Regions from separate parts of the Bradyrhizobium sp. LA6.1 genome, predicted to be linked through region 1. Evidence: riboswitches for the same ligand, from Rfam matches in the RefSeq annotation. Region 1 holds a riboswitch; the other holds the start of a gene.
What was found. A riboswitch is a leader RNA that binds a small molecule or an ion and turns the genes downstream of it on or off. The one in region 1 is predicted to bind cobalamin.

Region 1 (7,182 bases):
AGCGACTTGTCGCAACCGGCAAGGCCCACGAGCGCATCATAGGCGTGGCCGCGCACGGTCAGCTCGACGGAATCGGCGATGCACTCGCGCGACGGCAGCGACGAGCGCATGCCGTCATGGCCCATGGCGATGCCGTCGGTGACGGTGATGGTGCAGAATTCACGGGGGGTGCCGCCGGCGGATGCCACGCCCTTTTTCACCGCCTGGGCCTGGCGCATCAGGGAGATGTTGCAGGGGGCGGCCTCGTTCCAGCAGGAGGCGACGCCGACGAAGGGCTGGTGGATCTGGTCGGTGGTCAGACCCATGGCGTAGAAGTAGGACCGGTGCGGCGCGCGCGTCGGGCCTTCCGTCACGTGACGGCTCGGCAGCCTCTGCTTGATGTCGGTCTTTGCGTCCATCGCAAACCAGTTTCCCCGGCCAACCTTTTCAGACCCGAAAAATCAGAGCCAAGATTTGAATCGACCTTGGGATTTCCCGTCCTTCGAAGACCGCCGATGCCCTTCAAACTTTAGAGCGATTTTATTCATGTTCGGGTGTGGCTAAAAAGCGGCGCTGATGCGAACGGACGGAGATAAGGGTTTAATCCAAGATGGGTGTTGCAGAGACAGCACAATCGTTACCGGGAAGACACGGGTTGGCTTACTGCGATACCCTCGTGATTATGACAATCCACAACTTGAGATTTTAAATCTGTTTCGGCGCACCCCAGCGCGGGTCTCAGGAACGGAGTGTGCCTCACCTGAGTCGCGGCGGCCCGCAGTACCAACACCGTCATCCTGAGGCGGGACTGATGAGCGCCAAGCGCCCAGCTCAATCCGTCAGGTCGAGCCGCATGAACTGGTTGTGCGGGCTCGCCTCATAGTCGGCGAACGGCGCGCAGGAGACGAAACCGGCGCTGCGGTAGAGCGAGATGGCGGGCGCGTGCAGGGCTGCCGTGCCGGTCTCCAGGCTGAGGTGCACGTAACCCCGCCTGCGGGCTTCGGCGATGATATGGCTCAGCAGTGCGCGCCCTACCCCGGTGCCCCGTGCAGCGGGAGCGGCACGCATCGACTTCACCTCGCCATGCGTATGATCCAGCTCCTTCAGCGCACCGAACCCGAGCAGGACATCGTCCTGCCAAGCCGTCCAGAAGGTCACGGAGGCAGCCGAAAGGCCGGTGGCATCGAGAGCGAAGGCGCGCTCGGCCATGACGCTGCGCAGCTCCTCGAGATGATGTGCCAACAAGTCGGCGACATAGGGCGCCGTCGGATCGTCTCGTCGGATCTCCACCTCATCCCCCTGCAGTCGTACGCGTGCCACCGTTTAAGCACAGGTGGCACGCCCGCGGCATAGTCATGATCGGTGCTATTCCCAAGTCAGCGCACCACCATTCTGGTATTCGATGACGCGGGTCTCGAAGAAGTTCTTCTCCTTCTTCAGATCCATTGCCTCGGACATCCACGGGAACGGGTTCTCGACCTCGGCGAACACCGGAGCGAGCCCGATCTGCGCACAGCGCCGGTTGGCGATGAAGTGCATGTACTGCTCGCACAGCGCAGCATTCAGGCCGAGGAAGCCGCGCGGCATCGTGTCCCGTCCGTAGGCGGCCTCCAATTCGGCTGCGTCGCGGATCATGCCGCGGATCTCGTCCTGGAACGCTGCCGTCCACAGATGTGGGTTCTCGATCTTGATCTGGTTGATCACGTCGATGCCGAAGTTGAGATGGATGCTCTCGTCGCGCAGGATGTATTGATACTGCTCGGCGATGCCGACCATCTTGTTGCGGCGGCCGAGCGACAGGATCTGCGCGAAGCCGGTGTAGAACCACATGCCCTCGAACACGACGTAGAAGGCGACGAGATCGCGCAGGAAGGCGCGGTCGCTATCCGGCGTCCCCGTCTGGAACGATGGATCGTCCAGGTGCTGCGTGTGCTTGAGCGCCCAGGCCGCCTTGTCCGTGATCGACGGCACCTCGCGGTACATGTTGAACAGCTCGCCTTCGTCGAGGCCGAGGCTTTCCACGATATACTGAAAGGTGTGGGTGTGAACCGCCTCCTCGAAGGCCTGCCGAAGGAGGTACTGCCTGCACTCCGGATTGGTGAGGTGACGGTAGATCGCCAGCACGATGTTGTTGGCGACCAGCGATTCGGAAGCCGCGAAGAATCCGAGATTGCGCTTGATCGCGCGCCGCTCGTCCTCGGTCAGCCCGTCCCGCGACTTCCATAGCGCGATGTCGGCCTGCATCGAAACTTCGGTCGGCATCCAGTGATTGTTGCAGCCTGAGAGATACTTCTCCCAGGCCCATTTGTACTTCAGCGGAAGCAGCTGGTTGACGTCGGCGCGGCAGTTGATCATCCGCTTCTCGTCGACGGAGACGCGGCCGCCGGCGCGGTCGATCGCACCTAGGCCGGTCGGGTCGGCCGGCTCGAGCTTGAGCTGGGTCTGCGGACGCAGTGCGGTGGCGAGACTTGAGACGGCAGGAGCGGCCGCTGTGGTTTCGGTATCGGACCAGTCGAGCATCGTCATCTCCTCACTGGCACGCTTCGCATTCGGGATCGTCGATCCGGCAGGCCTTGATGCCGTCGAGGTCCGGCGTTGCTGCGGTCGGCATCATGATCGGCGCGTGCGACACTGCCACTGACGCGGACACCGCATTGAGCTTTCCGTCAGTGCCCTTCAGCGTCGATTTCTCGACATGCGTGGCGCTGCGGGAGCGCAGGTAATAGGTCGTCTTCAACCCGCGTCGCCAGGCCAGCCGGTAGAGCGCATCGAGCTTCTTGCCGGAGGGATTGGCGATGTAGAGGTTGAGCGACTGCGACTGGTCGATCCATTTCTGCCGGCGCGCGGCCGCCTCGATCAGCCAGGCGCTGTCGATCTCGAAGGCGGTGGCGTAGAGCGCCTTCAGATCGTCAGGAACGCGGTCGATCTGGCCGACGCTGCCGTCGAAATATTTGAGGTCGGAGATCATGACCTCGTCCCAAAGCCCCCTCGCCTTGAGGTCGCGGACCAGGAACTCGTTCACGACCGTGAAGTCCCCGGACATGTTCGATTTCACGAACAGGTTCTGATAGTTCGGCTCGATCGACTGCGAGACGCCGCAGATGTTGGAGATCGTCGCCGTTGGCGCGATCGCCATGACGTTCGAGTTGCGCATGCCGCTGGACGTGACCTTCTTGCGGAGGCGGTCCCAGTCGAGCGTTGCGGAGCGATCGACGTCGAGACCACCGCGCGCGTCGGCGAGAAGCTGGATGGAGTCGAGCGGCAAGACGCCCTTCGACCACAGCGAGCCCTCGAAGCTCGGATAGCGTCCGCGCTCCGCGGCGAGATCGGACGACGCTTCGATCGCGTGGAACGAGATTGCCTCCATGCTGGTGTCGGCAAACGCCACGGCCGCGTCGGACGCGGTCGGAATGCGCTGGACCTGAAGCGCTTCCTGAAAGCCCATCAGGCCGAGCCCGACGGGACGATGACGCATGTTGGAGCGGCGCGCTTCGGGGATCGTGTAGAAATTGATGTCGATGACGTTGTCGAGCATCCGGACGGCGGTGGTCACCGTCCGCTTCAGCTTGGCCTGGTCGACACCATCAGGCCCGACATGGTTGAGCATGTTGACGGAGCCGAGATTGCAGACCGCGACCTCGTCGCCCGAGGTGTTCAGCGTGATCTCGGTGCAGAGGTTCGAGGAATGGATCACGCCCGCGTGGCGTTGCGGCGAACGCAGATTGCAGGGGTCCTTGAAGGTGATCCAGGGATGACCGGTCTCAAACAGCATGGTCAACATGCGACGCCAGAGGTCGCTCGCGCGCACGGTCTTGAAGACGCGCATGCCGCCGGCCTTCGCCCTGGCCTCATAGGCCTCGTAAGCCGTCTTGAACGCCTCGCCATAGAGATCGTGCAAATCGGGCGTCTCGTCAGGCGAGAACAGCGTCCATTCGCCATCGGCATCGACGCGCTGCATGAACAGGTCCGGCACCCAATTGGCGGTGTTCATGTCGTGGGTGCGGCGGCGGTCGTCACCGGTGTTCTTGCGCAGGTCGAGGAATTCCTCGATATCGACGTGCCATGTCTCCAGATAGGCGCAGACGGCGCCCTTGCGCTTACCGCCCTGGTTGACGGCAATCGCGGTGTCGTTGGCGACCTTCAGGAATGGGATGATGCCCTGGCTTTCGCCGTTGGTGCCCTTGATGTGGGCGCCGAGGCCACGAACCGGGGTCCAGTCGTTGCCGAGACCGCCGGAATATTTTGCGAGCAGCGCATTGTCCTTGATTGACTTGAAGATGCCGTCGAGGTCGTCCGACACTGTGGTCAGGAAGCAGGACGACAATTGCGGACGCAGCGTACCCGAATTGAACAGCGTCGGCGTCGAGGCCATGAAGTCGAACGATGACAGCAGATCGTAGAACTCGATCGCCTTGGCCTCGCGATCGATTTCGCGCACCGCCAAGCCCATCGCGACACGCATGAAGAAGGCCTGCGGCAATTCGATCCGCTTGCCTCGGACGTGCAGGAAGTAGCGGTCGTAGAGCGTCTGAAGACCGAGGAACTGGAAGTTCAGGTCGCGTTCCGGCTTCAACGCGGCCGCGATCCGGCCAAGGTCGAAGCGGGCGAGTTCAGGATCGAGCAGTTCGGCGGCGATGCCGGTCTTCAGATAGGCCGGGAAGTATTCGACGTAGCGCATCGTCATGTCGGCCTGCGAGGCGGACGTCGGCACGCCATGGACGTAGGACAGCACCTCGCCGCGGAGCTTGTCCAGCAGCAGGCGCGCACTGACATAAGCATAATTCGGCTCCTGCTCGACCAGCGTGCGTGCGGCCATGATCGAGGCCAGCGCCAGTTCGTCCTGGCTGATGCCGTCGTAGAGATTGCGGGTGGTCTCGGTGAGCACGGGTGCCGCGGAGACGCCGTCGAGACCGGCGCAGGCTTCGCCGATAATCAGCGCAAGCCGCTTGGTGTCGAGACCAACGCGCGAACCGTCGGCGAGCGTGACATGAAGGACCGGCGCGACAGCGGGCGTCGCTTCCGCGGCCGCCTCCTCGGCGCGCTGGCGCGACCGCTCCTCGCGGTACAGCACATAGGCGCGTGCGACCTTGTGGTGCTCGCTCCGCATCAAGGCGAGCTCGACCTGGTCCTGCACGTCCTCGATATGGAAGGTGCGTCCCTCGCCTGCCCGCCGCATCAGCGCAGCGACGACTTCGGCCGTGAGCTGCTCCACGCTCTCATGGACGCGACGCGAGGCGACCGCGCTGGTGCCTTCGACCGCAAGGAAAGCCTTGGTCATGGCGACCGCGATCTTGGCGGAATCGAACGGCGAGACCTTGCCGTTGCGACGGATGATCTGCATAGCCGGCTCGCTCGAAGCAGGCGCAAGCGATTGTGGACGCAAATGAACGATGGGTGCGGAGGCGGTGTCCGCGTCGTGCAGGTTCAGTGACATCAATGGGCCCCGTGATGCGCGCGTTGTGTTTGAACGGGGCTGTAAGGAAGGACGCTGCAGAAACGCCGGCAGCAGAGTTGCCGGGCGGTGCATGCAAGCGACCGCCGGACACCCCGCCCGTGGACGTTCAGATTGTCGCGGCAGGTCTCCTGGCTCGCAGGTCGTCGCCCACTTCCCGTCTTCCCGGCGCGAAAGGCGCCAGTGACGATTGTTCGGAAGCAGCTCGCTGCTGACAGTTGCGGGGGCAGCGCCGGAATTCCGCGCTCTCGCGCGGTTCACCGGCTTCCCTCTTAGCCACTAAATCTTGCGATCCAGCGGAACCGTGACGCCCACATGTGGTGACATATGCAGCCGGGTGTCAACGATTCGTTGCGGGTCATGAGCCCTGTGCCCTGTGGAATGCGGGAATTCGCACTTGGATCGCGCCTCAGCTTGGCGCGCTATGAGGTCCGCATCCCGACTGCAAGATCACACAGTCCGGCGCGACGCTGCCGCTGCATGTCGCCTCGCAGCCGCTCACCAGCGACGCCACTCTCGCTTCCAGCACACGCAGCTCCGCAATTTTCGCCCTGATCGCACCGAGGTGCTTCGCCGCAAAGGTCCTCGTTTCGCTGCACGGCGCGCATCGCTGGCCGGCGAGCCAGACCGCGCTGGTCAGCCCGGTGCGCGTCACGATGACGGCGGTGAAGGCGCCCACGCCGCCCAGGAACGGCATGGACGCCCGATGCTATTCGGACGAAAGGTGATAGCCGCGATCGCGATAGTCGAAATCGACGAGCTCGCAGATCCGGGCCGATGGATCGGCGGGCGCCGCATAATAAGCCCTGATCTCCTTGATGCGACCGCTCGCCCCTTCGAACGCGTACCATTCGTCGCCGCGAAGCGCCGTGCCCTGCTTGCGCTTCCAGTGCGTCCATTCGATCACGGCTTCCGGCGACGTCGACGAGCAAAGAATCTTTTCGATCGTCCATTGCGACCCGAGATTCTCGACGCACCAGATCCATTTGCGCGCGATGGTATCGGCGCCACGCCATGGAATGTCCGGCAAGCCGGACGGGAAGTAGTGAACCGCGTCCGCCGTGAAGCAGGCCATCAAGGCATCGTAGTCGGCGGCGTTGCAGGCGTCGAAATAGCGACGGATCGTCGCCTCCATGGCGGCGGGCGATGTCTTGCTCATGTCAGGCTCCCGCCCGGATCGTCGTGGCCCTCGCCGGATCCGCACCGGCCTTTTTCCAAGCCTCAAAGTCGGCGCGCACGGCAGGTGTGGGCGGATAGACGCCGTAGAGCGGCTCGCCGGCACTGATACGATACGACAGGTACTTCTCGAGCTGGTCCCGCCTCTCGCAGAGGTCGGCCATTTCGGCGGCCAAATGCCGTGGCACGACCGTGATGCCGTCACCGTCACCGACGATGATGTCGCCCGGGTAGACCGCCACGTCGGCGCAGGCGATCGGGATATTCAGGTCCGCGACGCGATGATAGGACAACCGCGTCGATGCGGTGACCTGCCGCGCATAGGCCGGGAAATCGAGCCGCGCCAGCTCCTGGCCGTCACGAAACGCGCCATCGGTGACGATCGCGGCTGCGCCGCGCACCTTCATCCGCGTCGGCAGCATGGCGCCCGCCGATGCTGCGCGTGGATCGTTGCGGCTGTCGATCACCAGGACATGGCCGGGCGGAATGTTCTCGACCGCTTCCCATTGCAGATTGTCCGCGTTCGGATACGGCGTGAGTGTCTCTATGGTATCGAGATCCTCTCGCGCCGGGAT
Region 2 (7,182 bases), on a different contig from region 1:
AGCGGCGGCGAAGCCTACGCGCAGTTCTGGAGCGATCCGGCACGCGGGCGGCCGCCGGGCGGCGAAAGCTTTGAGGATCAGGTCGCGCGTGTGCGGCTCGGTCTGTCACGGATCGGCCCTGGCTCAGCAACGCTCGTCGTGCATTCCGGCACGATCCGCGCCGCGCTCTGCATTGCGCTGGATCTGACGCCACAAGCGGCCCTGCGCTTCGTGATCGATCCGTTGTCACTGACCCGGATCGACCGGCTCGCCAGCGGCTGGCGCGTCGTCGCGGTCAATCAGCGCGCGGCTTGAGCCCGATCAGGCCGGGCGATCCGGAACGTTAGCCTGCGCGAAGGTCGCCATGCCGTTGTGAAGGCTGCATGCGAGCCGCACCAGCGGCAGCGCGATGGCCGCACCCGATCCTTCGCCGAGCCTGAGATCGAGGCTGATCAACGGCTGGACGTTCAGCGCACGCAGCACCAGCCGATGTCCCTGCTCCGCCGATTGATGCGACGGCAGCAGGAATGGCTGGCACGACGGGTTCAGCCGCACCGCCGCCAGCGCTGCCACCGATACGATGAAGCCATCGATCAACACGGGAATGCGGGCTTGTGCAGCCGCAATGATGGCGCCGCAAATCGCCGCGATTTCGAGGCCGCCGACGGCGCACAGGATTTTTTCCGGCGAAGCACCTGCAACGCCATGCCGCGCGATCGCAGCGTCGATCACGCGCGCCTTGTGCGCGCGGCCGGCCGCGTCGACGCCGGTACCGCTGCCCGCGATCTCCTCGGCACTGATGCCGAGCAGGCTCGCCGCAATCGCGGCCGACGTCGTGGTATTGCCGATGCCCATCTCGCCGAAGATCAGGAGATCGGGCCTGCCGGCGTCTGCGCGCGCGACTGCGCGCTGACCGGCCTCGAAGGCGAATGCCAGCTCCGTCGGGGTGAGCGCGGCTTCCACGCTGAAGTCGCGCGTGCCCTGGCGCGGCTTGTCGGCGACGACGCCCGCGATCGCCTCCTGCGCCAACGTGCCGGCGTCGACGACCTCAAGGTTTGAGCCAAGCTCACGCGCCAGCACCGAGATCGCAGCACCGCCCGAGGCAAAATTCGCCATCATCGCGATGGTCACTCCTTGCGGATAGGCCGACACGCCCTGCGCGACGATGCCGTGATCGCCGGCGAAGACGATGATCGGCACTCGCGCGGCGCGCGGCTGCTCGGTCGCCTGCAGGCCCGCAAGCTCGACCGCAAGCTGCTCCAGCCGGCCGAGCGCGCCGGCCGGTTTTGTGAGTTGCGCCTGACGCGCGAGCGCCGCCTCGCGGTGGGCGGCGGAGACCTCAGGACATTTTCGATAGACCCATTCAGGGAGCATGCTGCCTCGCTTACGGCCTGCGCTTGAGAATGTAGCTGTCCATGATCCAGCCATGCCGCTCGCGCGCATCCTGTCGCGCGGCGACGATGTGCGGGCCGATCTCGGCCAGAACGCCCGACATGACGATCTGATCGGGCATGCCGAGATAAGCGCCCCACCAGATGTGCAGCCCCGCTGGATCGAGCGACTGGAACGCCGTGCCGCCGTCGAGCATCACCACCACGGTGTCGACGCCCTGCGGCCAGCCGCCTTCGCGCAAGCGGCGCCCCGTCGTGACCAGGAAGGGCTCGCCGATGTCGTTGAGCGGCAGCGCATGCGCCGCGCACAGTGCCTGGATCGAAGTGATGCCGGGCACGACCTCAATATCAGGCAACGGATCGAGCCGCCGCGCGATGCGCAGCGAGGAATCGTAGAGCGAGGGATCGCCCCAGATCAGCAGCGCGACCTTGCCTTCACCTTCGAGATGGCTGGCGATCGTCTGCGACCAGGCCGCGGCCACGGCATCGTGCCAATCGTCGACGCCCTTGTGATAATCCGCTTCGCCGGCATCGCGCACGGGAAGATCGAACTCGGCAATGCGCGTCGTTTGATTGGTGAGCACATCCGCGCAGATCGTCCGCCTGAGATCTGCGAGATCGGACTTCGCCGTCCCCTTGCGCGGGATCAGGATGAGATCGGCCGCGTTGATGGCTTGAACGGCGGCGCGCGTAAGCTGCCCGGGATCGCCGCAACCGATGCCTATCAGGGAGAGTGTCAGCATCGCGCGTGCAGGGGCGGCCATGACGGCCGCCCCTTTGTCTCTTAAGCCGCGTTGTGCAGGCGCGGCGTGACGAGACCGGGCGCGGTGACGCCACGCAGCGATTTTGCCAGTGCCAGCACGGCGAGATCGGCCAGCGGCTCGATCACGATGACGAGCGCGTAGGAGGCCGCGAAGGTCGCGATGTTGACGAGGTTGGTCGCACCGAAGCCCGAGCCATAGAGCGCCCAGAACGCAACCCAGGCGATGACGCCGGCCTGATACGTGGTCGATAGCGCCAGCGCCTGGCGATACCTGAGATCGACATAGGCGGTGTTGCGGGCAATGATCCGCGCGGCGATCGCCTGGATCCCGAACAGCGGCACCAGCAGCGTGGTGACGTTCATGCCGAATTGCGGCAGATCGGGCGGCTCGAAGAAGATGCCCTGGAACAACAGTCCGAACGCAAGGCCGAAGGCCGCGGGCGCCGCCCCAAACAGCAGGAACAGGGTCGAGCCGAGGATGAAGTGCACCTCGGAGACGCCGACCGGGAAGTGCGGCAGGATCTCGAAGAAGACGAACACGAGGCCCGTGGTGGCGAGCGTCCGCGCCGCGAACGACGTGATGCCCTGCTCGCGCACGGTCTCGACCGCGAGCTTCAGCGCAACGCCGCCGACGGCGATGCCGGTTGCGTAACTCAACACGAGCTTGGCGCCCGATACGACTCCGGGTTCGATATGCATGGTTCAGTTCCTTCCTGCCGTCACACCCGACGGCCTTGGCCACAAAACATGCACGGCCGGTCTCCTGGCTCGCGGTTCACTGGGGTTCTCCGGCCTTCCCGAGCCTTGCGGCCCAGTGGCTGATCGGAGCCCCTCACCGCTTACAGTCGCGGGGGCGGCTGGGGTTTTGGGCGGCGTAACTGTCCGCCCACCCCCATTCCCGATTATGCTCCGGCGGTTTGCGCCGCCTCGAGCACCATGCATCTCCTGTGTGCCCCTTTCGCCAGCCGGGCGTCAAGGGGCGAAGGGCGGCCGGGACGGTCATGACGGATAATCGCCCGCCAGCGCGCCGAACAGGATCACGGCGGCCGTCGAGGCCGCGCCGCCCCGCGCAAGCTGCTCGGCCAGCTCGGCAATGGTGGTGCGGACCAGCCGCTCGTCGGGACGCCCGAGGGATTCGGCGAACAGGGCCGGAGTGCTCGGGGCGAGGCCGTGCTCGATCAATTTTGCGACAAGCGCCGGAAAGGTGCGCCGGCCCATATAGACCACGGTGGTCGCTTCGGGATCCGCCAGCGCCGCCCAGTTCAAATTCTGCGGCAGCTCGCCGGTGACATCGGCCCCGGTCACGAACTGCACCCGGCGCGAGGTGTGGCGCCGGGTCAGGGGAATGCCGGCTTGCGCGGCAGCGACACAGGCCGAGGTGATTCCGGGAATGATCTCGTAGCCGATGCCGGCTTCGCGCAGCGCCTCCAGCTCCTCCTCGAGCCGGCCAAAGATACCGGCATCGCCCGATTTCAGCCGCACCACACGGACGCCGGCCGCGGCATAGTCGACCAGCAGGCGGTTGACGTGGTGCTGCTTGGTCGAGGGCCGCCCTGCACGCTTCCCCACCGCGACGAGATTGGCGCCGGGCCGGGCCAGATCGAGGATCGCGCCGGAGGCGAGGTCGTCATAGAGCACGACGTCGGCATCGCGCAGCCGCGTGGCGCCTTTGAGCGTGAGGAGCTCGGGGTCTCCGGGGCCGGCCGAGATGAAAGTGACAAAACCGCTCACCGATCCTCCGCGATCAGGTGGAAGAACGTGCCGGTGGCTTGTCCCCGGCGCGAGCCGGTCTCAGCAATGACCGCGCCTGTTGCATCGTGCACGACCGCCAGCGGCGTATCCGGCTGCGCGACAATCGTCGAATAGTGGAACTCGTGGCCGCGCAGGCGGGCGCCGACCTGATGGCCCGGCATCGGCGCGGCGAGCGCAGCGAGACGATAGCCGAGATGCATGCGGCGCTTGGCAAAGCTCGTCTCCAGTCCGAGCAGGCCCGTCATCTCGTGACGGATGCCGTCGGCATCGGTCAGTGCGGTTCCCAGCACCATATAGCCTCCGCATTCGCCGTGCACCGGCCGTGTGTCAGCGAAGGTGCGCAAGCCGCTGCGAAAGCGGGCATTGGCCGCGATCTTCCCCGCGTGCAGCTCGGGATAGCCGCCGGGCAGCCAGCAGACATCGGCGCTGGCATCGGGCGCTTCATCGGCAAGCGGCGAGAATGTCGAGATCTCGGCGCCGGCCGCGCGCCAGGCCTCCAGCATGTGCGGATAGATGAAGGAGAACGCGGCATCGCGGGCCAACGCAATGCGCTGTCCGGGCGGCGTCACATTGATGCCGCTTGCCGCCGGTTGCGGCGACCAGCTTGCTGCCGATCGCAGCACCGCATCGAGATCGACATGCTCGGCGACGAAGCGCGCGGCTTCGTCGATCAGCTTGCCGATCTCGGCTTGCTCCTCGGCCTGCACCAGGCCGAGATGCCGTTTCGGCAGGCTGATCTCGGCATGACGCGGCAGCGCGCCGAACACGGCGATGCCGGCGTCGTTCAGTGCACGCCGCACGAGGTCTTCATGGCGCGGGCTGGCGACGCGGTTGAGCACGACGCCCGCAAGGCGCACGCCAGGGCGATAATCGCGGAGACCTGCGGCGATGGCGGCTGCCGTCTGCGCCTGACCCGACGGATCGATCACCAGAACCACCGGCCAGCCCAGCATCTCCGCGATGTCGGCGGTGGCGCCCGTGCCCGAGACGCCGCGCGCGGCAACGCCGTCGAACAAGCCCATCGAGCCTTCGGCGAGAACAACGTCCGCGTCCGTGCCGCGGCTGACGAGATGGCTGATTGTGGTGCGATCCATCGCCCAGCTATCGACGTTGACGGAAGCGCGCCCCGTCGCAGCGGCGTGGAAGGCGGGATCGATATAGTCGGGCCCGCTCTTGAAGCACTGCACGTTCAATCCGCGATTGCGCCAGGCGCGCGCCAGCGCCAGCGTCAGCGTGGTTTTGCCGACGCCGGAGGCCGGCGCGGAGATGACGAGCCCTGCCGGCATCACGATGCCTCCGGAAAGCGCGGTTCGGCACCGACCGGCCGATAGCGGCGGTCGTAGTCGACGGCATAGAGGCGGCTCTCGTCAAAATCCGCCGCTCCAAGCGTCTTGCCAACCAAAATGAGTGCGGTGCGCTCCATCTCGGTGCCGACGGCGGCATCGAGCGTCGCCAGCGTGGCGCGGACGATGCGCTGGTCCGGCCAGCTCGCGCGCCAGACGATCGCGACGGGGCAATCCGCGCCGTAATGCGGCGTCAGCTCGGCGACGACATTGTCGAGCAGATGGATCGACAGATGGATCGCGAGCACCGCACCGGTGGCGGCAAACGCTGCGAGCTTTTCGCCCTCAGGCATTGCGCTGGCGCGGCCCGGCGTGCGCGTCAGCACGACTGACTGGGCAAGACCGGGCAGCGTCAGCTCAGCCTCCAGTGCAGCTGCTGCAGCCGAAAACGACGGAACACCCGGCGTGACCGTGTAGGGAATACCGAGCGCGCGCAGACGGCGAAGCTGCTCGCCCATCGCCGACCAGATCGCGAGATCGCCGGAATGCAAGCGGGCGACATCCTTGCCGTCGGCATGCGCGGCGGCGATCTCCGCAATGATCTCGTCGAGCGACAGCGGCGCAGTGTTGACGATGCGCGCCCCGGGCGGGCAATGCGCCAGCACGCCCTCGGGCACCAGCGAGCCCGCATAGAGGCAGACCGGACAGGCCGCAATCAGGTCGCGTCCACGCAACGTCAGCAAATCCGGAGCGCCCGGTCCTGCACCAATGAAGTGCACCGTCATGCGCCGTCTCCTTCCGCGATCGCGGCGGTCGCGGTGCGATCCCGCGAGACCGCCCGCGTCGCAATCAATCGCGCGCGGGGGCCAGCCGCAACGAGCGCCGCGGCTTCAGCGACCGAGCCCGTGCCGAACTTTTCGGCGACGAGTTTTGACTGCGTCGGCGTATGGATGTTGGCCAACGCTTCAGCCGAGACCGCCTTGATCGGCACACCGCATTCGCGCGCGAGCTGCTTTAGCGCTTCCGCGTCGGCCTTGTCGCTAACAGTCGCGACCGCCGCAAGGCCTTCGAAACCACCGGCAGCCAGCAGCGCCTCGCGCAACGAAGCCAACGTCACATCCTTCTTGAATCCGAGTCCGGCGACTTTCATCGAACCGCACTCCACTGCACCACGGGTCGCGACGCTTCCCAGGACCTGTAGCGGCCGAGCGGGCCAGCATGTGCGATCTCGACCCGCATCAGCTCGCCGCCGTGACGCTGGTGCAGCTCGCCGAGCAGCGCTTCCGTTTCCAGCGTTACCGCATGCGCGACGAGCCGCGCACCCGGCACAAGCCGTGGCCAGATGGCATCGAACATCGCGATATCGAGACCGCCACCGATGAAGACGGCATCCGGCGCTTCCAACGCAGCAAAGGCTTTCGGCGCGCTCCCCGTGATGACGGTGATCCGATGCGCCAATCCGAACGCTGCAGCATTGCTGCGGATATTCGCGGCGCGATCGTCGCGCGCCTCGATGGCGGTCGCCGTCCCGCCGCACAGCGCCCATTCCACAGAGATCGAGCCAGAACCCGCGCCGATATCCCACAGCCGCTCGCCGGGTCGCGGCGCCAGCGCCGAGAGCGCGAGCGCGCGCACCGGCCGCTTGGTGATCTGGCCGTCGTGAATGAAGAGATCGTCGGACAGGCCGGAGCTGCTGGGAATGCCTTGCCCGCCCCTCGCCTCGACCGCTACTGCGACCAGGTTTTCGCCCAGATCGCCCGCAAAGCTGTCGGCACGATGCTCAGCGATGCTTTCGCGCGGCCCGCCGAGCGCGGCGAGAGTCCAGAACGCCGAGGCGCCCCACCCGCGCTCGCTCAGCCATTTGGCGAGCTCACCGGCTGCCTTGCCGTCGCGCACGAGGCAAATGATGCGCGCACCTCGCACGAGATGCGGTACGAGACGCTCGAACGGCGCGGCATGAAGCCCGAGACAGGCAATGGCTTCGAGGCGCCAGCCGAGCCGCGCGGCGGCGAGC

Region 2: it holds a riboswitch for cobalamin, as region 1 does, so the genes downstream of both, ABIB99_RS21185 (energy-coupling factor ABC transporter permease) here and ABIB99_RS08190 (ribonucleoside-diphosphate reductase subunit alpha) in region 1, are expected to answer to the same signal.

The regions. Positions count from the first base shown of each region.
Region 1 is NZ_JBEPQK010000003.1:218,470-225,651, reverse strand. It holds gene ilvD (dihydroxy-acid dehydratase) at 1-398, opposite strand, end outside; gene ABIB99_RS08200 (GNAT family N-acetyltransferase) at 811-1,269, opposite strand; gene ABIB99_RS08195 (ribonucleotide-diphosphate reductase subunit beta) at 1,345-2,499, opposite strand; gene ABIB99_RS08190 (ribonucleoside-diphosphate reductase subunit alpha) at 2,510-5,413, opposite strand; cobalamin riboswitch at 5,536-5,753, opposite strand; gene ABIB99_RS08185 (MerR family transcriptional regulator) at 5,841-6,128, opposite strand; gene ABIB99_RS08180 (nuclear transport factor 2 family protein) at 6,141-6,590, opposite strand; gene ABIB99_RS08175 (ribonuclease activity regulator RraA) at 6,592-7,182, opposite strand, start outside.
Region 2 is NZ_JBEPQK010000008.1:45,419-52,600, reverse strand. It holds gene ABIB99_RS21200 (histidine phosphatase family protein) at 1-294, shown strand, start outside; gene cobT (nicotinate-nucleotide--dimethylbenzimidazole phosphoribosyltransferase) at 301-1,353, opposite strand; gene cobF (precorrin-6A synthase (deacetylating)) at 1,364-2,113, opposite strand; gene ABIB99_RS21185 (energy-coupling factor ABC transporter permease) at 2,155-2,832, opposite strand; cobalamin riboswitch at 2,870-3,087, opposite strand; gene cobA (uroporphyrinogen-III C-methyltransferase) at 3,133-3,864, opposite strand; gene ABIB99_RS21175 (cobyrinic acid a,c-diamide synthase CobB) at 3,861-5,171, opposite strand; gene cobM (precorrin-4 C(11)-methyltransferase) at 5,171-5,953, opposite strand; gene ABIB99_RS21165 (cobalamin biosynthesis protein) at 5,950-6,318, opposite strand; gene cbiE (precorrin-6y C5,15-methyltransferase (decarboxylating) subunit CbiE) at 6,315-7,182, opposite strand, start outside.